2 regions of the Chloroflexus sp. genome follow, and region 2 is predicted to be linked to the other one. Evidence: riboswitches for the same ligand, from Rfam matches in the RefSeq annotation. Region 2 holds a riboswitch; the other holds the start of a gene.
The links. A riboswitch is a leader RNA that binds a small molecule or an ion and turns the genes downstream of it on or off. The one in region 2 is predicted to bind cobalamin.
Positions count from the first base shown of each region.

Region 1: linked by a shared signal. The riboswitch ahead of cobO (cob(I)yrinic acid a,c-diamide adenosyltransferase) and the one ahead of AC01ZF_RS01450 (cell wall anchor protein) in region 2 are both predicted to bind cobalamin.

Region 1 covers NZ_JBWGQH010000011.1:2,567-18,412, reverse strand. The annotation lists gene hemA (glutamyl-tRNA reductase) at 1-398, opposite strand, end outside; gene AC01ZF_RS07405 (BCD family MFS transporter) at 573-1,871, opposite strand; gene AC01ZF_RS07400 (magnesium chelatase subunit H) at 1,868-5,605, opposite strand; gene acsF (magnesium-protoporphyrin IX monomethyl ester (oxidative) cyclase) at 5,759-6,886, opposite strand; gene AC01ZF_RS07390 (hypothetical protein) at 6,951-7,286, opposite strand; gene bchM (magnesium protoporphyrin IX methyltransferase) at 7,385-8,065, opposite strand; gene ltaE (low-specificity L-threonine aldolase) at 8,426-9,499, shown strand; gene AC01ZF_RS07375 (GGDEF domain-containing protein) at 9,587-11,347, shown strand; gene ilvA (threonine ammonia-lyase, biosynthetic) at 11,334-12,851, shown strand; cobalamin riboswitch at 12,923-13,067, shown strand; gene cobO (cob(I)yrinic acid a,c-diamide adenosyltransferase) at 13,184-13,792, shown strand; gene cobN (cobaltochelatase subunit CobN) at 13,950-15,846, shown strand, end outside.
Region 2 covers NZ_JBWGQH010000002.1:4,715-20,560, reverse strand. The annotation lists gene clpX (ATP-dependent Clp protease ATP-binding subunit ClpX) at 1-1,178, shown strand, start outside; gene AC01ZF_RS01495 (response regulator transcription factor) at 1,241-1,978, shown strand; gene upp (uracil phosphoribosyltransferase) at 2,114-2,743, shown strand; gene AC01ZF_RS01485 (glycosyltransferase family 4 protein) at 2,806-3,933, shown strand; gene AC01ZF_RS01480 (hypothetical protein) at 4,062-4,874, shown strand; gene AC01ZF_RS01475 (cation-translocating P-type ATPase) at 5,008-7,695, opposite strand; gene AC01ZF_RS01470 (energy-coupling factor transporter transmembrane component T) at 7,856-8,980, opposite strand; gene cobS (adenosylcobinamide-GDP ribazoletransferase) at 9,066-9,821, opposite strand; gene AC01ZF_RS01460 (histidine phosphatase family protein) at 9,837-10,448, opposite strand; gene AC01ZF_RS01455 (hypothetical protein) at 10,537-11,346, opposite strand; gene AC01ZF_RS01450 (cell wall anchor protein) at 11,378-12,439, opposite strand; cobalamin riboswitch at 12,611-12,751, opposite strand; gene AC01ZF_RS01445 ([LysW]-lysine hydrolase) at 12,925-13,971, opposite strand; gene AC01ZF_RS01440 (GlsB/YeaQ/YmgE family stress response membrane protein) at 14,119-14,379, opposite strand; gene AC01ZF_RS01435 (phosphoribosylaminoimidazolesuccinocarboxamide synthase) at 14,493-15,236, opposite strand; gene purM (phosphoribosylformylglycinamidine cyclo-ligase) at 15,269-15,846, opposite strand, start outside.

The DNA of each region.
Region 1 (15,846 bases), on a different contig from region 2:
TGGGCAGCTTCGTAGGCGCTCCGTACCTGACCTTGGATCTGTGCCTCGCCAAGAACGAGCGAGCGTAACCCGGCGGCAGTTGCGCACAGATGGCGGGCAACGGACTCACCCTGGTAAAAATAGAGAGTATAAACGAAGCTACCGGCGGGGCGACGGTGAAAGTTGGCCAAGAAATCGACCACGTGCTGCGCTGTCGTGCCCGGGTTCGCAACGCCATAAATCTCGACACGGTTGCATGTTGAGAGAATGACCGCTTCGCTGAACAGTGGTGGCGAACCGTTACCGGCTTGCGTCAGTTGTAACAGTGCGGACGGTAAATCGGTTTGGCTAAAGGCCAGTTGTTCGCGAATCTCGACCGGCGCGGTAGTGTGATCGAGACCGGCAAGGAACAGATTCATAGCCCTTGATCCTTTGCTCTGCAATGTGTATACGGTAAACGACGGAATCCCTCTTCCAGTCGGGTCGTTGAACACAATGGCCCAATCGACCCGTGCCGGTGCGCTGTTGCCACGGCACGGGCTGTCTCATTATACCCCATCTTAGTTTTAAAATTTACGTATATCTATACTTTTCTATGCATCGCCAATCACGGCCACTAACTGGCCCAACTCACGGCGCTGGCTGCGGAAGGCGCTGACATCAATCGTTCGTAAGAGGATGAGTGCAGTGCAGAGAATCAGCGCCTCGATCAGAAAGACGGTCACGTAAGCACCGGTTGGACCGACGACCAGCGCGATGATGTCACGGATGATACCGGCGAGCAGGTTCCCCAACCCACGGGCCGCGGCATCGGCGACACCCCACGCACCGATGAACAGCCCAACCTGTTGCGGTGTAGTCATATCGAGCATCAGTGCGAGGTTGGTGGCAGTGGCGATGCCGGTACCAAAACCGAGCAAAGCTACTGAGGGTACAAAGAGCGGTTGCAGGTGCAAGATACCACTGAGCGCGATCAGGGTTAGCCCACCGGCAGCAATGATACCACCGAGCGTTGCCCCTTGCTTATTGCTCAGCCATCGGCTAAAGAAGATACCGTGCAGCAAGAGTGCCAGGAGTGTCGCTCCACCCCACGTCGCCGTTAATTGGGTGGTGTCGCGCACGTTCATTCCAAATGCCTGGGCGCCATACGGTTCGAGTAATACGTCTTGACCGAGAATAGCCGACAACATCAACATCAGATAGACGAAGAAGCGTCGTGCCTGGGGGTCACTCACGACGGTACGTACCGAGTCGGCGACGCTATGTCGTTCTTCATGGCTGAACGGGACGGCGTTACGCGGCTCAAGCCCGATGAGACCAAGCGTACTAATCAACAGGGCAGCACCGGCACAAATCGCAAAGACCTCGATGAGGCGAGTGGGAGAGTAATCCTCTAGTGCGCGGCCGGCCCCGATTGCCGTTCCGATCACGGCGGTGATCATCATAAACCACATGACCGCAATGGTACGCGAGCGTAGATGCGATGGCGACAGATCGCTGGCAAGGGAAAGGTACGACACAACCGCAACGTTGAAACCGATACCCCACATGCCAAAGATGAGCAGTGCCAACATTAATCCCGGCCAGAAGTTGGCGTCCATTGCAAAGGCGGCAAACGGCGTGAGCGCCGAGCCAACGACGCAGAGGATAATCCCCAGTACGATGTAGGGTGTACGCCGATACCCCCACAGTGGATGCCGGTCAGAGAACTGACCGATGAAGACTTGAATGGGCGAGAAGAGGTGCGGCAGGATGATCAGCGCTGCCACAACGCTGGCCATAATGCCGAGTTCGTGGATCATGATCCGGTTGAGCACACCGGTAATCGGTACTAAACTAACGGCGGTAGCCATGTGGATCATGCCTAAACGGATCATTTTCAACCAGTTCATCCTACACTCCTCTCTTCGGTAATACCTTCTAGACGATCTTCGAGATCTTGATAAATCTCTTGCAGGCGATTGAGCGTTGCTTCATCAGCAGCCCAAAAGCCGCGTCCGGCAGCTTCGAGGAGACGACGAACAACGCCGGCGGTGGCAGATGGGTTGAGGGCGGCCATCCGCTCACGCATTGCATCGTCGAGGGCATAGGTAGCGGCAATCTCATCGTAGATCCACCCTTCGACGGCGTTAGCCGTGGCACTCCAGCCATAGGTATGACCGACACGCGCCTCGATTTCACGGACACCGGCAAAGCCGTGGGCTAGCATTGCTTCGTGCCACTTGGGGTTGAGTAGCTTGGCCCGTGTTTCAAGCCGTAGCATCGTCTCAATCGAGGCGATGCGGCTAGCACCGGGTGAACTGATCGCATCGGCAACCAATACCGGTGGTGCATTACCGCGAATCCGTTCTACACTCTTGGCGATCCCACCGAGATTCTCGTAGTAGTTGTCGATGTCGGTTAGACCAACTTCAAAACTATCAATGTTTTGGAACGTGGCTTGGACGTGCCGCAATGCTCCTTCAAGGAGACCACGTGCTTCGCGCCATTGGCCATTGGCAGTGCGAACGAAGCTCTTACGCGACAAGAAGGCATCGCTGAGCTGATCTTCACTTTCCCACGTCCCACTCTCAACGAGAAAGTTGACATTTGCGCCGTAGCTACCGGGCGCATTGGCGAACACGCGGATAGCTGCTTCTTCCAGTGAGATGCCCGTCTCGGCTACTTGGGCCAGCGCGTGGGCGCGGATGAAGTTCCACTCTGCCGGTTCGTCGGCGGTAGCGGCCAGATACGCGGCGCGGTCGATCAAGCGCATCTGGTTGCCGAGCAGGTCGCGGAAGATACCGCTCACCGTCACAACCACGTCAATACGCGGGCGACCGAGTTCGGCCAGCGGACGCAGCGCAACATCTGCCACGTTACCGAGTTCGTCGATCACCGGACGGGCGCCGATCAGGGCCAAGATCTGTGCGACCCCTTCGCAATCACTCTTAAGGTTATCGGTACCCCACAGCACAATTGCGATGCTCTGCGGCCAAGCTCCTTGCTCAGCGCGGAGACGGGCAAGTAGTTCGTTTGCCAATGCTTCGCCACGCTGCATCGATACCGGGGTGGGTACGCGATACGGATCGAGGGCAAAGAGGTTCCGACCGGTTGGGAGAACGGCCGGGTTACGTACGGCGTCGTTGCTCGGCGAGGGCGGGATGAAACCGCCGCGCAGACCATGCAACAGGTTGCGCAGCTCGTCGTTGGCGAGCAGGCCGTTGCGCAGCTCGGCCAGTTTGGGCCAGAGGGGACGCAGCGCAGTGGCGGAGACGAGATCAGCCAGCTTGGCGGCGACGGCTCGCGCGCCAGCCTCGGCATCGTGAGCCTCGGCATAGGCCAGCATCGCCGCGCGGCCACGGGCCTCGATCTCGCGCATCTGGTTTTGGGCCGCCAAATCGCTGCTCAGGCGGGCGCAGAGCTGCTGGTAGTCGATCCCCATCCCGCGCGCAATCAGGGCCGGCAGGCCGCCATTGGGCTGCAAACTAGCGTACAGCAGCAAGAAATCGGCCAATTCGGTGGGGGCGGGCGGTTGGCCGAGGACGTGCAAGCCGAGCGGGATCATACGCTGCTCGATGCGTAGCAGCTCGTGGGCCAAGCCGGCGACGTCGGCATGATCGTCGCCACTGCTTTCCATAGGAATACCCAGTTGCGCCGCCCGGTCGCGCAGATCGGCCACCAGCGCCGGATCGGGATTGCACTCGTACTGCTCGATCGCGTCGCGCAGCGCGCGCAACCCTTTATAGAGACCGGCCTGCTGCACCGGCGGCACAAGGTAGCTGACTAGCGTGGCCGCGCCGCGTCGTTTAGCGATGGCCGCCTCGCTCGGATTGTTGACGCTATAGACGTAGAAATTGGGCAGCGGCCCGATCAGACGCAGCGGCCAGCAACGCGCGCTGAGACCGACCTGCTTGCCCGGCATAAACTCCATCGCGCCGTGGGTGCCGAGGTGAATGACCGCATCGGCGCGGAACTTGTGCGTGATCCATGTATAGAAAGCGGCGAACGCATGGTTCGGCGCAGCATCTTTGGCGAGGAGCAACCGCATCGGGTCGCGTTCGTAACCGAAGCTGGGCTGCACACCGATAAAGACATTGCCAAACTGGCGGCCAAGAATCCGAATACCGCGTTGATCTCGCCACAATTCACCCGGTGCCGGACCCCAATACGGTTCGATCTCGGTATAGGCCGGGAAGAGGCGGCGATACTCATCGGCGCTCAGCCAATCGGCGATGTGGGCATCGGCCCCGTGGGCCGGGCCATCGGCCAACAACAGATGGCGCAGTTCATCGACACTGTGTGGCACCTCAACGTGATAACCATCGGCAGCGAGGGCTTTGAGCAGGTGATACAGGCTGGCAAACACATCGAGATAGGCCGCTGTACCGACGGTACCAAGAGCCGGGGGGAAGTTATAGATGACAATTGCCAGCCGCTTCTGCGCATTGGGCATGCGTCGCAACGCAACCCGACGGACAATCCGGTCGGCAATTTGCTCGATTTCGGCTTGAGCCGGTGCGAAGCGCTGCCCGTCGGCTGCCGGCCCCCCGAAAATCAACGGTTCGGCAGCACCTTCGAGTTCGGGAATCGCCACACTTAAGGCCTGCTGCACCGGCGTGAGACCGTTATCATCGGCGCGCCAGTCATCGATACGTTGAAAGGCGAGGGGCACCAACCCCAGATACGGTCGGTCAAAGCGGGTGAGGGCCTCGGCAGCTTGCTGCGGTTGGCTCTCGGCAGGACCACCAACCAAGGCAAAGCCGGTTGCATTGACCAATACATCAACATCGGCCAGCTCTTTATCGAGCAGCGGTCGTAGATCGAGACCGGCGGCGTAGGCAATGCGGGCCTCTAGCCCACGGGCCTCGATGGCCCTTGCCAGCGCATCAATGTGGGGTGTATTACCACTCAGGACAACCGTGCGCAGGGTCAAGATGCCAACGCTGCCACCCTTGGGAATACGCTTACCGCGCCAACGGCGGTAATCGTTCAGTGAGGTAAATAACTCTGGTGCGTCAGGATGGTACAGTGCGGTTTCAGGGTAACTCAGCGGATCGAGCTGAGGGAGCTTTGGGCGCGGCTGCGGGCCGTAGCGTGCAATCAGAATACAGAGCAAACGGTAGAGGTTTTCCGGCGAAGCGTTCAGCCAATACTGGTGGCTGGTGATATAGGTATAGAGATCACGTGACGTGCCGGGAATAACCTTCAAGACCTTGCTCAGGTTGCGCAAAATTGCCAACTGGCGCCGCGCTTCACCGGCCCCGCCTTGAGGACGGAGTTTTTGTACCCACCGCCGTAGTGGTCCCGGCTCGGTATCGCTCTCGCGGCGCAGGGAGAAGCCTCCGATACGGGTACAGCGGATCAGGGCCGGGTTGGAGGTAATAATCAGGGTTGGCTTTTCGTAGTGGGCCAGCCGTTCGGCCAGCGGACGCACCAACTCTTCACTAAATAGTCGTGCGCCAAAGACAAAATCGGCAATCGCTAAATCACGATCGAGCTGTGCCCATCCTGCTGCATCACGCAGAGTCGACGCATCGTACACCGCCAGGCTCAGCGTAACCTTGTGTTCGCGCCGCAGACGGTCGGCGGCTGCCAGCAGCGCCGGACGATGATTACCGTCGATAGTTAGAACCACAAAGTGCATGGGTCTTCCTCACCAGTCGTACAGGCAGAACCGGTGTTTAGGCAAAAGGTACCTCTAGCAGCAGGAGCTAGTCCTGCCGCCAAGGCCGGTAGGCGATAACCTGCGTGTCAGGACACGCTCTTGTGTCGTTACGCCTCTACCGCGCGGACAGCTTCAATCTGCTGCTGCGACGCGCTGTGGCCGATTGGGACCGGGGTAGTTGGGGAAGCCGGGTAACCCCTTCCAGCGAATCGCCTCGGTTGTCTTACGGGTAGGCAGCCGGTAGATCGCCAGCAAGCGGAGCGCAATCGCTGCCTTGAGCCGGGTTGATTGCGCCAGCGCTACCGGGTCTTTGCGTCCCTCCAGTTCACGCAGTTTGCGGTCGTATTCAACCAGCTTGTCCATATAACCGAAGAACCGCGGATCGTCGAGGTTCATCGTTTCTGGATAGACTTGTGTGGCAATATCGTTGCACAGCCGAATGACCTTCTGGTCGTAATCGCGCCAGTTAAGGCCGAGAGCGGCGTAGAAATTGGCTCGGCGGGCATCATTCAGATACATCGTTGCATAGACGGCGAGTAAGAAGAAGCGGATCCAGCGTCGGTTGGCTCCTTCGAGCATTTCCGGTTGCGAGCGCATCAGGAGGGCAAAGAACTCGCCGTGACGATACTCATCGTTGCACCACTGCTCGAACCATTTAAAGATCGGGTGGATGCAGTATTGCGGGTTCTGTTCCAGGTGACGGTAAATGTTAATGTAGCGCGAATAACCTATCTTTTCCGAGAGATACACCGAGTAGAAGATAAACTTGGGTTGGAAGTAGGTGTATTTCTTGCGTTTCTGCAAGACGGTGAGATCGAGGGCGACATTCAGATCGGCCATTGTGCGGTTCAGAAAACCGGCATGGCGGCCTTCATCTCGGCTCATATACTTAAAGATGGCCCGTAAGGTTGGATCGTGTAAATGCTTGACCATCTCGGCATAGAGCAGACAACCGCTAAACTCAGCCGTGCATGAGCGCTCGAGAAAATCGATGAACGCATCGCGTTCAGGCATATCATCAAAGTTTTGCAGAAACTCGTCAGTGCGGCGGAAGTGCGTGCGGTTGTAATCGTAGGCAAACTCGTCGCGGATCCAGTCGAATTCGTCGCGCAGACCGTTGCGATCGATTTCAAGTTTGTCGATGGCTTTGAAATCGGTGGTGTAGAACCGAGGTGAGAGAATGGCCTCTTTGAGGGCATGGCGGGTCGTGCGACTGAACTCACCGGGCATTTCTATCATCAAGGGGTTGATCCAAAACATGCTCTGCTCCTTTGCGCTCCTGTTCGTACCAATCGTGACACGGGCTTCGTACCCGATACTAACCTTACGGGTGTTCGACCAGCTCGTTGATCTCGACGAGGCTACTCTTCTTGGTCAGGAAACGTCGCAACCAGCTCGCCTTATACAGCCGGATGGGGCTGCGGTAGCAAATCTCACCGTTGGTACGTCCGTCTTCGGTTGGTGGCAGATGCATAATTTCGAGCGTATCACCAGGCTGAATCTCCATCCCTGGCGGTAGATCGACGTGGAAGTGGAAGTGTTCATGCTCGCTCTGTAAGCGGACGAAACCCTCACCCTCCAGCAGCACCTCGCGGTTGTACCACTTGTGCAGGATAAATGCGGCTGCACCAAAGGCCATCACTACCAGCAATCGTCGCATGGCTTGCTCCTGTAGTTGTGTTTCTGAACTACAACCTTATAAAACGCGGTCTATGTGACCGGTGATACCGTAAGGTAAAAGTTGCCGTGCCAGGTATCTCATATGCGGCGAGCCTCGATCAAGGTAACGTGATAAAACCGACTACGAATCGGATGGAGGCGATGGACGCGCAGACCGGCGCGGGTGAGAATCGCCATCACTTCACGGTCACGGATCATTTGGATCTCAGTACGGCGCTGGCTATGGGGAAACCAACCGCCGATCCAATGCAACGCGGCGAGCAATGAGTTGTACGGTGCGTAGGTCAGCAGCAGGGTATGCTCGGTGAGCTGGGCAAGATGGGTGCAGAGCTGGCCGAAGAGGGGTTGCGGATAGTGGATCAACACATCAAAGCAGGCAACCACCTGTGCCGGCTCCTGCAATGACTCGATATCGGCTTCACAGCACTCAATCCGATCGGCGAAACCGGCTTCGAGTGCAGCGCGTTGGGTAGCAGCAACCATTTGTGGCGCAATATCGACCGCACGAACCCGATAGCCGCGACGGGCCAACATGAGACTAAATAAGCCTACGCCACAGCCCACATCAAGGGCAGTGGTTGGGGGCGGTTGATCGGCCAACCAGGTGTCAGCCACAGCCAGCATCCGGTTGTGGCCTTCCCGAATACTTTGGCGGACAAGGGATAGGGGGGCGTTGCCGTAAATTGCCGACCAGCGTTCAAAGCCCAAACCGTTGAAATAGTCGCGCAATTGAGCTTTGTGCTGCGAGACCTCAAGCACGTTGTTCTCCTCTAGCTATGTATGTAGTCCAAACTTGGTACTACGTTCACAAAGTATGAAACCGTGCTTACACTGATAGACCGGCTTAAGGGTAATGTAGTGCTGAATCAAAACTACGAACGTTCAAACAAATTGTAGCATGAGAGTCAATCTCATGGAATATAGACAATCATTGTGCAAAATCTTTGCGTTTGGTTAAATTGAGTGAATATCGCACACTAATGCCATGAAAATTGCTCAAAATATCGTCATTGGTCGGCCAACTATGGTCAGTATTATTGTATAAGGGTAAAGCAAACGAGGCTTCGTGCCGTGCTATAATGGTTCATTAGCAAATAGTTTCGTCCACCGGAGGGGCTGATGGAAGGCTATATTGTGGCCGGCACCGAATCGATGGCAGATCGGATCGATCTGCGGAGCGATACGGTAACCCTGCCTAGCCCGACGATGCGAGCGGCAATGGCCGATGCGGTGCTCGGCGATGATGTGTACGGTGAGGATCCGACGGTCAATGCGCTCGAGCGTTTGGCCGCCGAGATGGTCGGTAAAGAGGCGGCAGTATTGGTTCCGAGCGGGACAATGGGGAATCTGGCGGCGCTGCTCGCTCATTGTCAGCGCGGGCAACGGGTGATTCTCGGCAACGAAAGTCATATCTATCATTACGAAGCCGGTGGTGCGAGTGCTTTGGGCGGGTTGGTGTACCATCCGTTGCCCAACACTGCTGATGGTCGGATCGATCTTGATCTGTTGGCAGTTGCAGTCACAAAGGTGGACGACGCCCATTTTGCACCGCCCGGTGTGATTTGTCTCGAGAACACCCATAACCGGTGCGGGGGCGTGGTAATAACTCCTGAGTATCTGGCACAGGTACACGCCTTGGCCCGTGCCCACGATCTGCCAGTGCATCTTGACGGTGCGCGCATTTTTAATGCGGCAATCGCGTTGGAGGTGCCGGTTACGGCCTTGACTGATCACGTCGATACGGTGATGTTCTGTCTCTCGAAGGGATTGGCGGCGCCGGTTGGTTCACTGGTGGCCGGTCCAGCGTCGGTGATCAAACGGGTACGGCGGGTGCGAAAGATGCTGGGTGGCGGAATGCGGCAAGCAGGTGTGATCGCCGCTGCGGGTATCGTCGCTCTGACCGAGATGATTGACCGTCTGGCCGTCGATCACGCCAATGCTCGTTTGCTGGCCGCCGGTTTGGCCAAATTGCCTGGGGTTCAGATTGATCTGAGTAGGGTGCAGACCAACATTGTCCGCTTTACCTTTGTTCATCCCCGGCTTAGTGTGAGTGAGTTGCTAGCCGCACTGCGGACACAGGGTATCTTGATGGGAAGTATGGGTTCAACCAGTATTCGCGCAGTGACCCATTATGGGATCGAGCGGTCGCATATTGAGCATGTGATCGTGGTGGCTGCTGAGTTGTTGGCGTAGGTTGGCTCTTCGCTTGGATGTTCGTCGGGCCAAGAGATGGGGAGAGCAGGTAAAGTGTTCAGCCTTGGTCATGCAACAAGGTGAAGTATGGATGCTTCTTGTCAGCTTGCGGTACTGCTTTCATTATCAGGTGAGGTAGTAGCTTGCAGCGAAGCCCTACGTCCATTACTACCTGACGTTACTCCTCTCTTACCTGATCTGGTGCATACTGAATCGGAAAACGAAGTATTGCTGCAAGGCCGTCGTTATACCGTTACCTGCCAACCGTTGTTGAATGAAGCGGGTGCGACATTTGCCTTCCTGATCGCTTTTCAAGCCGTGTCTGTTCGACGTGCCGAGCATCGGTTGAGTGAGATGGCGCTTGTGCTCTCGAACAAGCTCGATATCGAACACGTGTTGGAGCAGGTGATGCGCTTTGCGATGGAGCTCCTCGACGCCGATGCCGGTTCGTTGCCGCTCTACGATCCCGAACGTGAACGTTTAATCATAGGCCATCTGGTCAATCTGCCGGTTAATACCCTTACTCCGCTTGTGGCACAGCGGCGCGGTTTGATGTGGCAGCTCATCAAGCAACGAACGTCGATCCTTATTGCCGATTATCCCCAACATCCGGTAGCGCTGCCCGAACTGGTTCGTCTTGGGGTACGCTCATTGCTAGCAACACCGATTATCTACGGCAATACGCCGTTGGGGATTCTCGCCCTCTATCGTATGCGTGATGAGCCGTTCCAGGAATCGGATCGCGACATCTTAAAGGCTATTGCTCTGCAGACGGCAATTGCTCTACATAGTGCCCGTATGTATCAGCGTGCTGTGCGCGATGCCGACGAGCGGTATGCGCTGTACCAAGCTAGTTTGGAGATGGGGGCTACCCTCGATCTCGAACAACTGTATCAAGCTATTCATCGTGCCGTGTCGCATCTGGTTCGTCATAGCCGATTGATGATCGCAACACTCGTCGATCAACGGACGGCCGAATATGTCTATGTGTATACCCCAGACGGTCGACAACCGGTGCAACGCTGGCCGGTGACGCACGGCTTAGCCGGTTATGTTTTACGGTTTGGGGTATCGTTGCGCTTATCAAGTGCGCAGATGTTGCCCGCGCCGGGCGCCGAGCCATTGCCCGAGCTTGAAGGCGATCTGGCAGAGGGATCATTTATGGCGACACCATTGATCGTCGATGATCGTATCATCGGTGCATTGGTTGTCGGTAGCGAACAGGGCGATGTGTATGCGATGTCCGATCTGAGTGCACTCGAATTACTGGCGGCAACCGTCGCAGTAGCATTACACAACGCTATGCGCTTTGCCCACATCCTGTCGTTGACGATTACTGATGTGTTGACCGAACTGGTCAATCGCCGGCATTTTTTTCAAATCCTCCACCACGAAATCGAGCGGTCGCGCCGTTACCGCACGCCGGTGAGCATTGCAATGATTGATCTCGACCATTTTAAGCAGGTAAACGACACATACGGTCACGTCGTTGGTGATACACTGTTACGCGAGGTGGCCATGCGTTGCTGTCGGCATGTGCGTGATGTTGATATTTTGGCCCGCTATGGTGGCGAGGAATTTGGCTTGATCTTGCCGGAGACGCAATACGAATCAGCTTTGTTAGTGGCCGAGCGGTTACGTCAGCAGGTTATGTCAGAACCTTTCACCGTTGATGGTTATCTCATCCCGATGACCTTGAGTATCGGGGTTGCCAGTTTTCAGGCCGATATTCATCCTGATCCATCTTCATTAGTCGTTGATGCCGACCGGGCGCTTTACCTGGCCAAACAACGTGGGCGCAATTGTGTCTGCGGCACAAAGGAGTTGTCTCGTTATGCCGAATCCTGATTTTGCCTACGTGCAACGTATTCTCACCAGTCGAGTCTACGATGTGGTGGAAGAGACCCCATTACAATTTGCACCGTTATTGAGTGAGCGGCTTGGCACAAAGATTTTTTTTAAGCGCGAGGATCTCCTCCCGATCTTCTCGTTTAAGCTGCGTGGTGCCTACAACCGTATGGCCCATCTTAGCCCTGCCGAGAAGGAGCGGGGTGTGATTACTGCTTCGGCCGGTAACCACGCGCAGGGGGTAGCCTTCTCCGGCCAACAGTTGGGGATTCGTACATTGATCGTGATGCCGGTAACGACGCCGGAGATTAAAGTTGCCGCCTGCCGTCGTCGTAATGCCGAGGTCGTGCTCTATGGCGATAGCTATAGTGACGCCGAAGCCCACGCGTACCGCGTACAGCAAGAGTTGGGGCTGACGTTTATCCATCCCTACGACGATCCGTTGGTGATTGCCGGTCAAGGGACGATTGGGCTAGAGATTTCGCAGCAGATGCGGGCTGAGCGCTATCGGGTTTTTGTGCCGGTTGGTGGCGGCGGTTTGATCGCCGGAATTGCCATCTTTCTCAAGAGCATCAACCCCAATATCGAGATTATCGCCGTTGAGCCAGACGATTCCGACGCGATGTATCAGAGTGTGCGTGCCGGCTATCGGGTGACGCTCGATCAGGTGGGTATTTTCGTTGATGGTGTGGCGGTGCGGCGTGTAGGTGAACATACGTTTGCGATTGTGCAACGCTACGTCGATGATTTTGTTCGTGTTACTACCGATGAGGTTTGTGCAGCGATCAAAGATGTGTTTGAGGATTCGCGTGCCATTATGGAGCCGGCGGGTGCGTTAGCAGTCGCCGGTTTGAAGCGGTATATTGCCGAACACGGTGCCGATCTGCCGGCGGTTGCACTGACGTGCGGTGCGAATATGAATTTTGACCGCCTGCGCCACGTCGCCGAACGGGCCGAGATCGGTGAACGACGCGAGGCGCTGTTTGCCGTGACCATCCCCGAACGACCCGGTTCGTTTAAACAGTTTTGCCGGGTGATCGGGCCGCACAATATCACCGAGTTCAACTATCGCTATGCACCGCGTCCCGATGCCAACGTCTTTGTTGGTATCCAATTGACCGACGCGCGTCAGCGCCATGAACTGGCCGATCGGTTGCGTCAGGCTGGCTATACCGTCGTTGACTTGACCAACGATGAGTTGGCGATTATCCATCTGCGCCATATGGTTGGGGGACGCGCACCGGAAGCAACCGATGAGCGTCTCTTCTCGTTCGAGTTTCCCGAACGGCCAGGGGCGCTGTTGCAGTTCCTCGAATCGCTCGATGCCTCGTGGAATATTAGCCTGTTCCATTATCGTAATCACGGGAGTGCGCATGGCCGGGTGTTGGCCGGTATTCAGGTGCCCGATGCCGACCTTGATCGGTTTTACGCTTCATTGTCGCGCCTCGGCTATCCCTATCGCGAGCAGAGTGATAATCCGGCGTATCATCTCTTTCTGAAGTAGGTGCCTTTGCGCGAGGCGTAGCAGGTTCCTGGATAGAGTTGTGTTATAATCACAGTAGGTTTGCACGTAAGCAATTGCATACTCATCGCGGTGACCCGTTAGCCCGGATGCTAGGGCGTAAAGGTGGAAGCTGGTGCAAGTCCAGCGCTGTGCCGCAACTGTAACCGGATGTGATATGCCGGAAGCCAGGACGCCTGCCGCGATGTATTCTCGTTCAGCCCTTCTCGCGCCAAGGAGGATGAACGAAGCGCGTTTTTGCGTTATCGTTTCATAACCCCAGCCGACGAGAACGGTTGGGGTTTTTGTTTATATGTCAACGGAAGGAGCATGCTGTGTCGGGCGAGACGACAACTCCTTTGGGGCCGGGTTCATCACCGGAAGCGGAAGCGCGACGTAAGGCAGTGCGGGCTAGCCATACGCCGAAGGGCTTGGTAATTGTCAATACCGGTAACGGTAAAGGCAAAACGACGGCGGCCCTCGGCATCTTGTTGCGCGCTTGGGGCCGTGATATGCGGGTAGGCGGCGTACAGTTTATCAAGCACGAACAGGCAAACTTTGGCGAGTTGCGTGCGCTGAAACGTATGGGTATTACGCTGACGCCGATGGGTGATGGCTTCACATGGACGAGTCGGAATCTCGATGAGACCCAAGCACGGGCCCTGCACGGCTGGGAAGTAGCGAAGCAGCAGATTGCCGGCGGCGATTACGATGTCTTTTTGCTCGACGAGTTTACGTATGTGATGCACTACGGCTGGGTGCCGGCCTCTGAGGTGGTGGAGTGGCTGAAAGCGCATAAGCCGCCGATGTTGCATCTGATTATTACCGGTCGGTATGCGCCGCCGGAGTTGATCGAGTATGCCGATTTGGTGACGGAGATGCACGAGGTGAAGCATCCATTCCGCGATCAGGGCATTCGCGCCCAGCCGGGGATTGAGTATTGAGGGATCGCGGCAGGGGATTTTTTACCGCAGGGGACGCAGAGAGCGCAGAGGATGAGAGTGGTGGGTCGGCAAGCTCGGTTTCGAGCGTGATAGATAAGACAACCCTCTGCGTCCTCCGCGCCCTCTGCGGTAAACCTAACACGAGCAGCGAGGAACCATGGCTGAATCGCTCAAACGTAACATGGTGCAGCGCCTCGACGGGCGGATGGTCAATGCTGGCGCGCGGCGCGGGATGCTGATTGTCTGTGCGACTGGCTGCTGCTGCGGCCACACCGAACGCGGTTTTGCCCCGGTGCCGACCGATCGCTACCACACGGAATGGGAACGGCGACGGTTACGCAACCGGGTTCATCTCAGTCAGGGCGGTTGCTTGGGGCCGTGCCCGTTGGCGAATGTGGCCCTCTTGTTGATGGATGGCAGGCCCTACTGGTTCCATTCGCTGAACGATCCAGCGCTCATTCCGATCTTGTACGATTTTATCGAAGATCTGTTGGCGGCTGATCAGCCGTTGCCGCCGCCGCCAGCATTAGCGCCTCACCTGTTCAACGGCTTTAGCTGGGATGGGGTGAGCGCGCCGGCAGCGAGCGCCGAGCGCCTGCCGGCAGTGGCTGGCGATGGCATCCTCGTGCTGAGCCAAGCCGATACCGACCTGCTCACGTTAGAGCAGGCGCTCGACCTGTTGTCCGATGGTTTTGCGCCGGTGCGAATGGCGCACGTGGGCCGGTTGGCCGACCCGGCGGCGATTGACCGTTTGCTCGAACAGCATCTGCCCGCGGCGGCAATTGTGGTGGCGCGCTTGCACAGTCCGGCGGCGTTTGCCTACGGTCTCGAACGGCTACAACAGTGGGCGGCGTCAACCGGCGGCTTCCTGCTCTGTCTGCCGGCAGTCGAGCAGGTTGATCCTGATCTGATGGCGCGTTCGACGGTTGGGGTGCCGTTGGCAATGCTGGTCAGCGCCTATTTTCACGCTGGCGGTGCGGCCAATCTCGCCAACGGCTTGCAGTGTCTGAGCGATCACCTACTGGCGAGCGGGTGGGGCTACGATCCGCCGGTTGAATTGCCGCTCCACGGTATTTACACCCCACCCCAACCGCGCCGGCGCAGCAAGGCGGCCCAACCAGCGTTGCCGGCGGCTGATGCGCCGGTGGCCGGATTGCTCTTCTACCGCGCTCATCTGCTCAGCGGCAATACCGCTTTCGTCGATGCGCTGATCGCCGGCTTGCAGGCGTGCGGCTTGTGTGTGCGCGCGGTCTACACTCAATCGCTCAAAGAGCTAAATGCGGCGGGGATGCCGGTGGCGCTCGAGCTGCTACGCCAAGCCGAGCCGGTCGATGTAATCGTCTCGACCCTCAGTTTCGCGCTCGGCGATAGCGAGCCGCACCCCTTTGCCCAACTGGATGCGCCGGTGGTGCAGGCGCTGGTCAGCAGTAGCAGTCGGGCGGCGTGGCAACGCGATGGTCGCGGGTTGGGGCCGCTTGATACGGCCATGAATGTGGCTTTGCCTGAACTGGATGGCCGGATCATCGGCGTGCCAATCGCGTTTAAGACCCAAGCTGGCGAAGCGGCGGCGCGCTCGGTGCCTGACCCAGAGCGGATCGAGCGGCTGGCCGGCTTGGTGTGGCGTTTGGCGCAGTTGCGGCGCAAACCGAATGCGCAAAAGCGGATTGCGGTCATCTTAACCAACAGCAGCGTCAAGGCACAGCGGATTGGGAACGCGGTTGGTCTTGATGCACCGGCATCGTTGATGCGTCTGTTCGCGGCGTTGCAAGCTGAAGGGTATACGGTAGCCGATCTGCCGGCGACCGGCGATCAACTCATCGCCGATCTCATCGAGCGTTGCTCGTATGATGAGACGTGGCTCACGACCGAGCAACTTGCCCGTGCGTACCGAGTACCTGCTGAGACCTACCGGCGTTGGTTTGATGAATTGCCATCGGAGTTACAAACGGCGATGATTCGCCAATGGGGGCCGCCGCCGGGCAAGGCGTATGTGCATGGCGGCGCGTTGGCGCTGGCCGGCCTCGCATTCGGCAATGTCTTTGTGGCGCTGCAAC
Region 2 (15,846 bases):
ATGGGTGCGTGGCGATGTGCAGTCAGATCATCGCCGAAGAAAACGATCAGAGGGTACCGGCGGCCCGTCGCACGCCTCCGCCCGGCCCAGCGCGCTTGCCCACGCCACGCAAGCTGCGTGAACGCCTCGATCAGTATGTGATCGGGCAGGATCGAGCAAAGGTCGCACTCGCGGTGGCAGTCTATAATCACTATAAACGGGTGCGGGCCGGTGCCCGCATCGATGATGTAGAGATTAGCAAGAGTAATATCTTGCTCATTGGGCCGACCGGTAGCGGTAAAACGCTGTTGGCCCAGACAATGGCTCGCATCCTCGATGTGCCGTTTGCCATTGCTGATGCAACCGCCCTGACCGAAGCTGGGTATGTGGGTGAAGATGTCGAGAATATCTTGCTGCGTCTGATTCAAGCTGCCGATGGCGATGTGGAGCGCGCTCAGACCGGCATTATTTACATCGACGAGATTGATAAGATTGCACGTAAGTCCGATAATCCCTCGATTACTCGTGATGTGTCGGGTGAGGGTGTGCAGCAGGCGTTACTCAAGATACTCGAAGGTGGTGTTGCCCACGTGCCCCCGTTGCCCGGTCGTAAACACCCTCAGCAAGAGTATATTCCGTTTGATACCACCAATGTGCTGTTTATCTGCGGTGGTGCGTTCGAGGGTATTACCAAGATCATCGCCAAGCGGCTGCGTGGGAAACAGTTGATCGGTTTTGGCACCAATCCGGTCAGTCCGCTGGAAGAAGAGGGCGCTCTGTTGGCCCAAATCATCCCCGATGACTTGATGCATTTCGGTTTTATTCCTGAATTTGTCGGTCGGTTGCCGGTGATCGTGGCGCTCGAACCGCTGAGTCGTGAGGCAATGCTTCGTATCCTCACCGAACCGCGCAATGCGATTATTAAGCAATACCAAAAATTGTTTGCCCTCGATCATTGCGAGCTGGAGTTTACCCCCGATAGTCTCGAGGCGATCGTTGATCGGGCAATGAGTGCGCGCACCGGTGCCCGTGCATTGCGCAGTATCGTCGAAGAAGTGTTGCTTGATGTGATGTTTGAGCTGCCTTCACAAGAGCATATCGGACGCTGTATCGTGAATGCTGAAGTGATTCAAGGGCGTGGACGCCCGATTCTGGTGCCGCGGTCCGAGTATCGCCGTCGGCTCGATGAGGCGGTATAGCGCCGAACGGGTAAGCTATGCCTGCGGGTGCCCATCAGTGTTGGCGTCGATAGATAATGACTATGCCACTCTTCCATCGTACAACTCAGCGTGCTGCCGATCAGCCACCGCCAAAACGACGGATTTTGGTGGCCGATGATGATCCCTCGATTGGCCGTCTGATCCAGACGGCATTACCAGCTCAGCAATACGAGACGGTTGTGGTCGCTAATGGGATGGAAGCGCTCGAAGCGTTCGATCGCGGACAATTCGATCTGGTCTTTCTCGACGTGATGATGCCGTTCGTTGATGGATTTGACGCTTGCGAGCGAATCCGCGCCAAGAGTGATGTGCCGATTGTTATCATCACTGCCCGCGATGGCACCGATGATATTGTGCAGGGATTCCGGCGTGGCGCCGATGAGTATATCACGAAGCCATTTCGTGTGGCCGAGTTTGTGGCGCGCGTCGAAGCGATTTTACGTCGGGTTGATATGCAAAAGGCGCGGACTGCGCCGCCGTTGGTGCATGTCGGTGATCTGGTCATTGATGCGACCGCGCATAAGGTGTCGGTGCGCGGCGCCGAAGTCAAACTGACACCGATGGAGTTTGAGTTACTCTATTTTCTTGCTGCAAATGCCGGACAGGTCTTTACCCGTGAGGTGCTGTTCCGTGAAGTTTGGGGCTACGAATACGTCGGGGAAACGAATCTGGTCGATGTGTGTGTCCGGCGGTTGCGCGAAAAGGTTGAAGTCGAACCCTCAAAGCCCAAGATCATTGTCACCGTCCGTGGAGTTGGGTATAAGCTCGAACGCGCGTAGCCAAGAGTAAATATAATGTTGCGAACGCAGAGATGCAATGCCGATCACCGGTGGCAGGCGGCTATACCAGGCCGCCTCGCTTCCATTTCGTTGCGTCTGTGCGTTTTTTGGTAGATTCAGCACGTGGGATTGAATATGTCACCACAAGTCTTTGTTTCACGACATCCGTTAGTTCAACATAAGCTGGCGCTGCTGCGTAGTAAACGGACTGAGCCGAAGAAGTTTCGTGAATTGGTGCGCGAGATTGCTCAGTTGTTGTTTTACGAGGCGACCCAGGACCTCGCCTTGGCACCCCTTACCATCGAGACCCCCCTGGCTGCTTGTGAAGGTTTCGAGGTAGCCGAACGAATCGGTATCATTCCGATCTTGCGTGCCGGCTTGGGGATGGCTGAGGCGATTGTTGATATTTTGCCGACAGTGCATGTCTGGCATCTCGGCCTTTACCGGGATCACGAGACGTTACAGCCGGTGACCTATTACAATAAGTTGCCGAGTAAGCCTGATATCGATTTGACAATCATTGTCGATCCGATGTTGGCAACCGGTGGCTCGGCTGTCGCGGCGGTTGATATTCTCAAACGTTGGGGTGCGCAGCGGATCAAGTTTCTTGGCTTGATTGCCGCACCGGAAGGGGTAAAAGCCCTGAGCGAATCCCATCCCGATGTGGCGATCCATCTTGCGGCAATCGATAGTCATCTCAACGAACGGGGTTACATCGTGCCCGGTTTGGGTGATGCCGGTGACCGACAGTTTGGAACGGGGTAGTTGCTTGGCCGGTATTGGAATACGTTGCCGATGGCGCACTTTGAACGTGAAGCGATGATCACATGCCTGTTATTCTGGCTCTGATTAGTGTACCGCTGATCGCCTTCGTCGTTACGGCCTTGCTCACCCCACCGCTGATTACCTTGGCCCGACGAGAAGGATGGGTAGCAAAGCCCGGCCCACGCCACGTGCATCGCGAACCTACACCGGTTGTTGGCGGTTTGGCGATGATAGCCGGGTTGGTCGTCGCATTGATCGCCAGTCTTGGGTTTGAGCTGCTGACGCCGGTATTGCACCGTTCGCCGTTTGAACACTTACGGATCGGCTTGCTTCTGATCGGTATTGCCATTATTGCCGGTGTCAGTTTGCTCGATGATCTCTATGACTTGCCGGTGTTGCCTCGCTTAGGGGTCCATATCATTGCGGCGCTCGTCGCCATTGGCCCGTATTTGTGGGATCATACGCTCTACTCTGACGCACTTGACCAACCAACAGAAGCGCGCGGGATTATTCTTACGGCCTTCAATTTTCCCTTCGTGTATCAAATCCATCTCCATAACCTTAGTCCGTGGTTGGCGATTGCCGCAACTGTGTTCTGGATTGTGGGGATGCAGAATATGGTCAACTGGCTCGATGGGCTTGATGGGTTGGCTGCCGGTGTGACGTTGATTGCCGGTGTGGTCTTGGCTTTGCATACCCTCACCCTCGAACCACCACAAATCACGGTGGCATTGCTCCCGCTGGCGCTAAGCGGTGTCTGCGCAGCGTTCCTCCTCTATAACTCGCACCCTGCTCGCATTTTTATGGGTGATGTTGGGGCGATGACGATCGGTTATACGCTAGGTATTTGTGCCCTCATCGGTGGAGCTAAATTGGCGACCGTCCTCCTTGTGCTTGGGGTGCCGCTGGTTGATATGACCTGGCTGATCTTAACCCGGACCTTACGGGGGCGCTCGGCAGCGCAAGCCGGACGTGATCATCTCCATCACCGACTCCTCGATCTCGGTCTGAGTCAGCGGCAGGTAGTGGCCTGCTATTACGGGTTGAGCATCGCTTTTGGCGCCATTGGTTTGCTCGACTTTTTTACCCCTCTCATGAAGCTCATTGCGTTGGTGCTGTTGGGCTTGGTTGTCCTCGTGATATTGATCGTCTTACAACCAAAGCCGACAACGCACGCGGCACGACTGTAACAGCAGTGCTGTTGCCATCGCAGCGATAGAGCCTTCCGTCTACAGACTGTTGTGTATGTCTTACCCCTCTCATATCATGAGAGGGGTTACGTCCTACACATCGGATTGCTCAGCAACAGGCAATACCTATGCGACGCTTGTTGATGATCGTCGTTGTGCTCTGCCTGATCGGTGTGGATCGAGTCGTGAGTGCCCCAACTGCCCATACCGACCAGGATGGTCTGTATGTCCGCCCGGCTCCACCCACTCGACCCGGTCCCACTATCGAAGCGTATGTGCGACCCGAGTTTGCTGCCCGTATGCGTCGCTCACGCAGTACGATCCTGGCCGCCGCAGCACGACATAATCATCCGCAGTTATCGGGGATGAGTGACCGCGAATTTGCCATTGTCATGGCGACCATTCTCTATAACGAAAACTTTGGTTGGGCTGAAGAGCTGGCGCCGCCGTTACGGATGGTGACGCCGTTGTATCAAGAGGCGCAACAACAGGTAAACAGCGGGATAGGCGCAAACTTCAGTGTCTGGCCGGCTAACCTACGCCCTTCAGTTGCTGCTGAAATTTTGGCCGGTGAGGTGCCTCTCGCCGATGGCAGCATATTGCACATACCGCTACGAGTCGAAGGCAGCCAGATCGATCTGCGACAATATCACGACCAACGAGCACTTTTCGCTGCGATTACGACCGAAATTAGCCACGACGAACTCGCGATCAACTATCTTGCCGCCAACCTTGAACGTGGGGTGTGGCGTGCGGCGATCGAAGGTCAGCCTATCTCGTGGCGCACGCTGGCTGCCTGGCACAATCAGGGCATCGTCGATCCAGTTGCTATTCGGGCGAATCCAACAGCACGCGACTATGTGCGCCGGGCTGCGGCTTATTTGCCGGTGGCACGTATGTTATTTGCAACCACAGACCCTGCCGAAATGAGCGCTTTGTGAGTGTTGGACAAGTGAAGCGGTAGGGTGAATGGGCCGCCCGCGTGGCGGCCCGCCTTCTCAATCGGGTACTGAGTTACGACATTCCCGAATAGCACCTCACCGGCCTGTAGTACGCTTAGGCAGGGCATCGTGGTTAGCCGTTGGTTTGTCGCCGTAACACCCATTTCGTCATCTCCAACACCGGTACCACCGTTAGCGCGACGAGCGTAATGATCAGCCAATCGATCGGTGACAGTGGGAAGGTACTAAACGGTTCGTGCAGAAACGGGAGATACACCACTGCCAATAGTAAGAGCAATTCCCAGATGATAGCAAGGTTCAGCCAGTGATTGGCAAAGGGCCGGTGAAAGACCGATAGGTGGTCGGAGCGGAAGTTGTAGGCTTTGAAGAATTGAATGAGCACGAGCGATACAAACGTCATGGTCATCGCCTCAACCATACTCCGCCCGCTCTGCATCGCCCACACAAAGAGCGCAATGTTGACCAGTGCTGACCACAGCCCGCCTACCATCATCAGTCCGACGACAGGACGGGTGAAAATGCCACGGCGTGGGTCGCGTGGTGGCTGTTGCATGAGATCATCGTCGGGTGGATCAACCGCTAAGGCGAGTGCGGGTAGGCCGTCGGTAGCAAGATTGACATAAAGAATTTGAGTGGCCGTGAGGGGTAACGGCAATCCGGCAAAGGTTGCGCCGGCCATAAGCGTGATCTCGCCAATGTTCGATGAGAGCAGATACATCAAATACTTTTTAATGTTGCCAAAGATGCGCCTTCCCTCTTCCACTGCCGCAACAATCGAAGCAAAATTGTCGTCGGTGATGGTCATCGCTGATGCTTCTTTGGTCACATCGGTCCCGGTGATCCCCATTGCAATACCAATGTCGGCCTTCTTCAATGCCGGCGCATCATTGACACCATCGCCGGTCATTGCGACCACATACCCTTTCTGTTGCAATGCAGTGACAACGCGCAGTTTATGGATCGGTGCTACCCGTGCATAGACATCGACCGTTTCGACGATGTTGGCAAAGTCTTCATCACTGATGGCATCGAGTTCACTCCCGGTCATCACCTGACCATGCACAAGCAAACCGAGTTCACGAGCAATGGCGGCTGCCGTGAGGGGATGGTCACCGGTAATCATCACCACGCGAATGCCGGCGCGCTGGCAGGTCTGGATGGCCGTCTTCGCTTCAGGACGGGGCGGGTCGATCATACCGACGAGACCGAACAGGGTCAATTCGTGTTCGGCAGTGTCTAAGGTGGCTGGCGTCTTGCCGGCGATTGCCAGGACACGCAGCGCTGTACTAGCCATCGTTTGCGCTGCGTCAAGTATGCTTACCCGATCTTCTGCAGTGAGCGGGGCGAGGCCGGTCGGCGAGAGCCAGTGGCTGCACGCATTGATGATGACCTCTGGGGCTCCTTTCGCATACGCGACGGTAACGCCCTGCTCGGTGTGCAGCGTGATCATGCGCTTAGTTTCCGACGAAAACGGAATTTCGGCAATACGCGGTGCCTGACGAACCAATTCGTCGACGACAAGACCGGCTTTGGCTGCTGCTACGACGAGCGCCGCTTCAGTCGGGTCTCCTTGGGCTTGCCAACGTCCATCGCGATAAACGACGCGCGCGTCGGAGGCGAGGGCGGCACCCCGCAACAGTTGCTGTACCGCGGGATCAGGGGGAGTCGGTTGATCGGCAAAGTAGAACTTGCCGTCGGGGGCGTACCCTGATCCGCTTAGCTCCCACCAGCGCCCGGCCACAAACAAGCGTCGGACGGTCATTTCGTCTTTGGTAAGGGTTCCGGTTTTATCGGTGCAGATAACCGATGTGCTACCCAGTGTCTCGACTGCCGGCAAGCGGCGCATCAAGGCGTTACGCTTTGCCATACGCTGGACGCCGATAGCCAGCGAGATGGTAACAACGGCAGGTAACGCTTCCGGTACAACGGCAACGGCCAAGGCGATCCCGAAGATGATCATCTCGACCAGCGGCTGGCCGCGCCAAAGGCCGAGCACGGTGATGATTGCCACAATGACCAGTGCTGCTCGAGCCAGCATGTGCCCGACTCGGTCGAGATTTTCTTGCAAGGGTGTGCGTCCGGTCTCGATGGTTTGGAGCATTGTGGCAATAGTGCCAAACTCGGTATGCATACCGGTGGCGACGACAATCCCGCGGCCACGGCCATAACTGACTGACGTACCGGCGTAGACCATGTTTTTGCGGTCAGCCACCGGTGCGGTCGGTGGTAGGATCACTGCTGCGTTCTTTTCAACCGGCACCGATTCGCCGGTAAGGGCTGCTTCCTCGATCTGTAAATTGACCGCTTCGATGAGCCGGAGATCGGCGGGCACCCGATCCCCGGCTCGCAAGAGCACAACATCGCCGGGCACCAGCTCGCGCGCCGGAATAGCCTGCTCGCTGCCGTCACGTAGGACGGTTGCATTCGGTGCCGCCATCCGGCGCAAGGCTTCGATTGCCCGTTCGGCGCGATATTCTTGGATAAAGCCAAGAAGGACGGCAAATAACACGATAACGATAATCGCAACCGATTCGATCCCGTGACCGAGCAAGAGTGAGAGTCCGGTGGCGATCAACAGGATGATGATCAGGACGTTTTGGAATTGGGCCAGCAGGATTTTCCATGGCGAGATGCGGATAGCAGCTTGCAACTCATTCGGGCCGTAGCGAGCTAAGCGTTCAGCCGCTTCAGCGCTACTTAGGCCGTTTGGTGAGCTGTTGAGTTGTGTGTACACTTCAAGAAGATCGGTGCTGTGCCAAGCTGGGCGTGTTTCATCACGCCTAAGGGTAGATGTTGCCATTATCAACACTCCTCGTGTTTCCGCCAGAGAGCTATCGATTGGAAACGTATCAGCGTGAGGGTAGGCCACGCCTTACTGTGAGCATAGCACGTTGGGGGTGGTGATACAACCCATACGTATGGATCGGTTTGCTAACCGGCGGTTAGAGGGTTATCTGCCTCTAATCGGCAAATGCGCTCTGCTGTTGGACCGCGCGACGCGCAGCACGACGGTCGGCGACGATCCGGTGGGCGCGACGCAGGGCTGATGTGCGCGCCGGTATGGCCGGTACGGCGAGGGCCAAGATGGTAGCGCCGATGCGCAGATCGAAGGTGGGGGGTATGATTTGAGGAAACGGGTAGTAGACGAGAGCTGTTGGTTCGAGGAGCCGCAACGTGGCGATCACGATGGCTGCACTGACAGCGGTAAGACAGGTGATGGTATCGTGGTGGTGCCACCTTTCACGGCGATACGTCGTTCGGGATACGGTCCGACTGAGTTGGTGGGACGACCACCAGACGAGTGCTAGCCCGATGCCGCCAAGTGGAGCCATAATCGGTAGAACGGTGGGGCCAGCCCAGAGCCAGCTTATCAATGTGGTAGCGAGTATACTAAGCCCAAGCAGCAGGCCGATCATACGACCAGTACTTGGTTTGGTGAGCGTGCGTCCGTATCCGCGGGCCTCTAATGCTTCGGCGAGCTGCAATGCGCGTTCGAGGCTCCCGGCTAACAGTGGTCCGACGAGCGCCCACCAGCTCCGGATGCTGCCAAAGCGGTGGCCGCGTGCGCGTTGCGCGGCGATAATTTCTTGCCCACTGCGCACTAGTCCCGGTGCGAAAGCGATGGCAATCGTGACGGCTAATCCGGCGTGAAAGAGTGAGCGTGGCACGAGACGCAGCAACCGATGGTGATCAACTAAGGCATTGAACGTACCGAAGATCAGCAGAAGCGTCCATAAGCTCAATCCGCGCGTCGCTCCCCACGCTAATGCTTCGGCGGTGATCGGTCCACCCAAGACAATTCCGCCTAACCATACCGGTAATTGGTATGTCGGTGCGTTGAACAAAACTGTGGCCCCGCGTGGCCCACCCACTGTGATCACCGCAAAAACAATGTAACTGAGCCAGATCACTGCTCCGGCACGGGCAAACAGTGGGAAACTACGTGCCAGTGGGCGATCATCACGGCGCGCTACGAATACATAGCCGACCGCTAACATGATCAACAGGTGGTAAAGTGGGTGTGGGGCCAGTATTGCGATCGCTGTAGTAGCAGCCAACCACACCAGCCACGTGCGGGTATGCATGCGCAATCCTTCTTCGTTGTCTTTTGGGCGCGGGGCGGGTGATAGCCTACATCGTCGGTACGTACCGTCTCCGATCCACTACCTCCTATGACAGGTTTGCCGTCAGTACGGCCAGCGCCACAACTTCACCGATTTCACAGAGCGCACCATAGGTGTCGCCGGTGAGACCGCCCAGATCGCGTACCCACCAGCTTGCCAGCAGATGCGCAACTCCTAACACGAATACAGCAGCCACGATTCCGGTGATACCGGCGACAAGCCATGCCGCACCGAGCATCATAGCCGAAGACAACCACAGATCTTGTTGACGTACTTGCGCGTTAAAGGTCCGGCCCAGTCCACCTTCGCGGGCAGCGGGAAAGCGATAGATCCCATAGCAATCGGCCCATCGCCCTAGCATCGGGGCCAACAGCAACGCCGGCCACACGTTTGTCGCTTCTGCGATGAGTGCTACTTTGAACATAATCAGTACGATCAGCGCTAATGCACCCATCGCCCCGATCCGACTATCTTTCATGATTTCGAGTTTACGTTCACGCGACCGCCAACTCATCACCGCATCGAAGGTGTCACTCAGACCATCGAGATGGAGACCACCGGTAATGATGCCCCAGATCGCCATCACCATCACTGCCGCCGTTAGATCACCCCACAGTGGGCGGACTATGCGATCGGTAGCTACCAGCGCACCGCCAATGACCAATCCGACTATCGGAAACCACGGGATGGCCCGTACCACACTCTGTTCATTCATTGGCGGTATGCCGGGTAGGGGGATAATGGTCAAAAAGCGGATCGCTTCGATGAAGCCATTGACCGAGCGGACCGGCATTTCGTTCATAGAAAGCTCCATGCGCTAGCGTATCGGTGGTACGTTGTTAACCATGCGGATAATGATCGATGAGCCGTATATGTCAAGGGCAGTCAGGCTGCCCAGATCGATCCGCCAACGCCAATGTTCGGCTACCGGTGTCTGACAACAGAAACAGAGTACCAATTGGATAGGGGTAGCATGAGTGATAACGATCACTCGTTCGCCGACATAGTGTGAGCGTAGTTCGTGCCAGGCTTCACCAACGCGAGTCGCTACGTCGGCCAGACTCTCGCCACCGGTCGGTTTGCCGTTGATCCCATCGGTCCAGCGCGCTTGGGCATCGCCGGGAAAGCGTTGAAGTACCTCACGGTACGTTAATCCTTCCCATTGTCCCTGATCGATCTCGCGCCAACGCGGGTCTTCGGCGATAGCAATCGATGGGCGGTGTTTGGTGATGGCAACCGCCAGCGCGCGGGTGCGTTCGGTCGGACTAACGATGGCGTGGGTGAATGGCAATGCTCGCAAGCGACAGACGACAGCTTCGTGCTGTCGCTGACCGTAGGTAGTCAGCGGGCTGTCACCGTGACCTAGATAGCGACGGGCGCGATTGGCAACGGTTTGGCCGTGGCGAACAAGCCAAATGCTGGTGCGCATAAGTAAGCTCTTCCAGGTCGGTACGGTTAGGTAGATGACGAGATCGTGCTACCCCAACTACACCATCTGCACCCGTTCATCTGTGTGATCAAGTGGCACCCCTTCGTCTGAGCGTCACGACGATTGCTCCGAGCAAGAGGGCTACTAATGCTACAAAACCCCACCACTGGCTGCTATCGCCTGAAGTAGTCGATGTCTCTTGAGAAACTCCGCCTGCCGGCAGCACAGTTGCAGTTGCCGATGGTACGGGCGTGGACGTGGGCATGACCGGTGCCGTCGCAGTTGCCGATGGTGATGGTACGGGCGTGGACGTGGGCATGACCGGTGCCGTCGCGGTTGGCGGTGGTGTCAGCGTTGGCCCGACAGTTGCCTTCGCGGTCGGTTTGGGCGTAACCGTCGGTGCTGTCGTCGAGTCTGCTACCGTCTCCCGCAGACAAACGTCGGCGAAGGTAAGATCGGGTGGAACGGCCCCACCACTGGTGTCACCTGGACCCCATGCCCAACCATGTAAATCACCATCACCGACCCGCACATTACTCGCACCGAGGTTAGAATAGCGCCACCCATCTTGATCACGCAGGTAAAAAGCCCAGTAAACTACTCGACCCTGCTCGCGGGCACAGAAGCAGCTTGTAGCCGGGTAGTCACACCCTTCGTCCCCGATTTTGCAAACCGCAGCGCCAATCCTGCTCTGCTGACTAATCACCGGCAAGCCACTGCGTTCAAGGAGTTCGAGACCGCTGATACTCGGTTCGCTAAACGTCACGCATGCTGTAAAGACTTCACCGTTACCAAAGCGAACTACTATCCCGGCGCGGTTGACCGCCGGTTGCGCGGCGGCTACGCCGGAGAGGAGGGCGACGGCGAACAAAATCAACAGAAATCGCAGTGATCGCATAGGTAACTGGTAAGAGCTTTCGGTCACAAATTCATACTTGGGCCGATGTGCGTCGCAGCGCTACCCCGGCAACCAGTAATCCCAACCCGCCGACAACCAACAACGGTAGGGGTATAATCGGTTCGCCACCGGTGCGTGGTAACGTGCCGGCAGGTGCGATCAAGCTCTGCGCGGTCGGGATCGTCGTGGTTGCGACCGGCAACGTCCGACGGGCCAGCGCCGGAATGGCTTGATAGGTGGCAAGTGCGTTGTCGTCGGGCATTGCATCTTGATAGCGGAACGCGCCACTACTATTCTGAAATGCGGCTAAAGCGCTCAACGGAGTGGCATCACCTTGCTTCCACGCTGCGTCGTCCGGGTTTTCGCCCAGTGCAAGAATGGCCTGAACGACCGCTGCTGTCGAATTGGCGTCACTGGCGTTACCGAACGCCGACGTTTGTGAGTAGGGGAACCCACCATCGGGGTTTTGCTGACCGCGCAGATAGGATCGTGCTGCCGTCAGTGCATCGGCGGTGCGGGCATAGCCACTCAATGCCATCACCGCCAGGCTCGTGGTGTTGGTGTCGCTGCCGGTTGCTGCTGCCCCATCAAAGCTCCAACCACCGTCGCGCAATTGCAACGCGATCAACCGATTGATGGCGGCTGCCGGTGGTTCAACCCCCATCGCTTTGATGGCGAGCAATGCCAAGGCGTGCCCGTAGACATCACTCCCGTATTGGCCGGTTGCCGGATCGTAGAAGGTGCCGAGTTGATGGGCTAAATTCACGCCACCGAAGGTGAGTGGATCGCGCTGGGCGGCGACGGCAGCCAAAATGACCTTCGCAGTCGCGCCGGCCGAAGAGGTTCCATACGTGGCCGCTTGTCCGGCGAGATAGGTAACGGCGTTCGCCGGTGGTTGTTGCCCGCCGGCGACAAAGGCAACGATTGCATCGGCGGTATCACCGGGACCAAAACCGGCAAAACTGCCATCAGCTTGTTGTTGACCGGCAACCCATGTTAATGCCGCCTCAATGGCGTTGGTCTGGGCAATTACCGGTTGCCAGACGACGAGACTCACAATGAGTGTGACGAGCAGGGCATATATGCGGCGCATAGCAAATCATGTCCTTTCGTTGCAGATCGAACCTACCCTTCCATCTCACGCGCAGATCACGCCCGTTGATCGCAACAAAATACCCTCCACGCCGTGTGGAGGGTGTGAATCGACGAAGGCAAGAATGCATGCCAATCTTGCGACCGCCTCACTCCCTTACCAACGCGGGTGTGATAGCGAACGAGTAGGGACGGGCATTCTGGCTCGTCGCCAATGGCGACCTACAGTAGCGTGGACTGCGCCGGCCTTTGACCGGACTTCCCCCAATTAAGCCCTTCGCTTCCTCCGGGCTCCCTACCGGCGGGGTGATACACACCCCGCAGTTGCTTATATTCAATTGTGGCAATAGTACCACACATGCATCTGTTCGTCAACGACGAATAGATATTGTTGTGAATTTGCAAGTCTAAATAAACTGTATATTACCGTTATCAACAATAAGTGTTCGATAATTGCTTGCTATTAGGTGTTTTCCCAAAATATACTCAGCGCAGTTGCGTCAAGACATCGGCTAACACGGCAATGGCCCGTCCATACTCGGATAACACGATATGTTCGTCGGGAGTGTGATCGAGTCGTGAATCACCCGGTCCATAGGCAACAATTGGACATTGCCACACCGGTCCGACGACGTTCATATCGGCGGTACCGGTTTTATGCAGAAAGGCCGGTTGACCACCATGTTGCCGGATGGCGCGGACAAAAGCGCCGGCGAGTGGCGTGGTGCGTGAGCTTTGAAATGCGGGACATGCACCTTCAAAAGAGATGTCGGCTGAGCCGGCCAAGTGACGGAGAGTCTCGGCGAGTACTGTTGGGTCAAGACCGGGTGGTAAACGTAGGCCGATGGTTGCTTCTACCCATTCCGTTATTCCATCGCTACCGCTGCTCACCCGGCGCAGTGAGGGGATGAGTTGATCGAACAATCGCTCACGTCCGGCATTGACCGTTTGGCAATAGTTCTCAACTGCACGCCAGAAGTCGACCATCACTTCCGGCGCAGCTCGTTGTTCACCGGCGCTATGCGCTGCCGGTTGGTGGTAGTGGTAGTGAGCGAGTAACCGTCCCTTATAACCGAGCGTAACCCGATCCCAGCCGCTCGGTTCCCCAATGATGCAAAAATCGGGACGGTAACGATCGCGGGCTGCATGTGCCCCACGTGAACTGGCTGCCTCTTCTTCGGTAGCGCCGATAATGATTAAGCGACAACGTAAGGTTCCGGCTAACTCGGCTTGCCGTGCCGCCCACACAAATGTTGCCAACGGCCCTTTGGCATCGACCGCTCCTCGTCCATACAGCTTATCGTCGACGATCCGTACCGGTATCTCGCCGGGTACAGTGTCGATGTGTCCGAGGAGTACGACCAATGGCCCGTCTGTTCCCACACACCCAACTGCACTGCCCGACTCATCGACGAAAGCTTCCCAGCCAAACGCCGCCATTTGCTCGACCATGACCTGCACTGCTGCCGCTTCTTGTCCGGAGACCGACGGTGTGCGTAATAGTCGCATCAGAAACTCGATTGCGTCATTCATACCACCTCCTGACCGGTGTTTTGTAACCTGTGAGGCAAGTGTGTATCCTCAGTTCCTATAGTAGCAGGAACTGTTTGTAAATATCAAAATCCCCCTCACCGCTACCGGTGAAGGGGTTATACGACTACGCAGTTGGTTCGCTGTCACTTAGCGTTTGCCGTATATGACACGGCTCAGCGAAATTAAAATGACCGCGCCAATCGTAGCGACTACTATACTGCCGAAAAAACCGGCATTCCCGCTAATACCGAGCAGACCGAAGATGAAACCACCCACAAATGCTCCGATCAAACCGAGTACAAGATCGCTGACCAACCCACGCGAGCTGCCCGTGACCTTTCCGGCCAGCCAACCGGCAATAAGCCCGACTAAAAGCCATGCGATGATACCGCCGGGATCGAGCGTCATCACTTATCCTCCTTCTTGTCGTCTTGCATTGGCAACTCTGATGACTCATACAACCACACTATAGCATGGCCCGGCACTGTAAGGCAATTGGCTGTTGCATCAATTGTTCTGATTCAAACCTCCCATCGTCCGGTCAGTTCGGCGACTTGCGCGTAGCGTGCGTATACGTCGGCCAATACATCTTCATCAACAACCTGCGCGTTCCGATATACCTGCTTGTCGAGCATACGGTTGGGATCACCACCCGGCCAGATCCGCCACGAATCGTTATCGATTACATCGGCGACCAGCAATGTACCGTCGCTTGCCCGACCAAACTCGATCTTGAGATCGACGAGCGTTACGTCAAGTGTTGCCCATGCTGCTTCGAGCGTCGTAAACACCTCTTGTCCGGTCGTTATCATCTGTTCGACTTCAGCGGGCGTGGCGATGCCTTGAGTTACTATCTCGTCGGGTGTGATCTGCGGGTCGTGACGTGCGTCGTCTTTCAGAAAAAACTCGACCAATGGCGGATCAAACCGTTGTCCGGCAGCTTCCGGGTGGCGGCGCAGATACGATCCTGCCGGTACGCGACGCATAACCACTTCGAGTGGAATCATGACACAGCGCCGCACTACCGTCAGCGTCGGTTCCGGCGCATCTACGAAGTGGGTAGCAATTCCAGCCCGGTTGAGTAAGCGAAAGACGTTCGCCGTCGTTTGCCCTGCCAAGGCTCCTTTACCGGCGATCACGTGTCGGCGAGCACCATCGCCGGCGGTAATGCCGTCTTTGTGAAAGAGGATCGCGAGATCGGGATCGGTTGGGTGAGCGTAGACGATCTTTGTTTTGCCTTCGCTAAGGACGTGACCAAGCTCCATCATCGTCTCTCTTTCCTCTGAATGTTCAGATGTTATCCGTCGACCAAGCGCACTGTTGGTGTGGCCGTTACTCTACCGACCAGTTGTGCTTCGGCAACGACCTTTTGAGCGGCGGCAACCGACTCGACGGGGATGATCACCAGCATGCCTAACCCCATATTGAGTGCGTGAAACGCCTCGTGCTCGGCGAGTCCACCGACTTCTACAAGCAGCTGACAGATCGGAGGAACGGTCCAACTATCGCGCACGATTTCTGCGCCCATTCCTTTGGGAAGCACACGGGGGAGATTGTCGTAAATCCCGCCGCCGGTGATGTGACAGAGAGCTTTCACCGGGACAACTGCGCGCAGTGCGTTCACTTCAGAGAGATAACAGCGGTGAATAGCCAGGAGCGCCTCGCCGATGGTTTGTCCGCCGAGCAATGACGGACGCGCGTGGTAGCCTTCGGTAGCGAAGTGTTGGGCGACGATCCGACGGGCCAGGGAGTAGCCATTGGTATGTAGACCGGTGCTAGGGAGGGCCAAGATCGCATCTCCGACAGTCACATCAGGGCGCGGCAAGAGATCGGCCCGTTCGACCACACCGACAATTGTACCGGCCAGATCGAAGG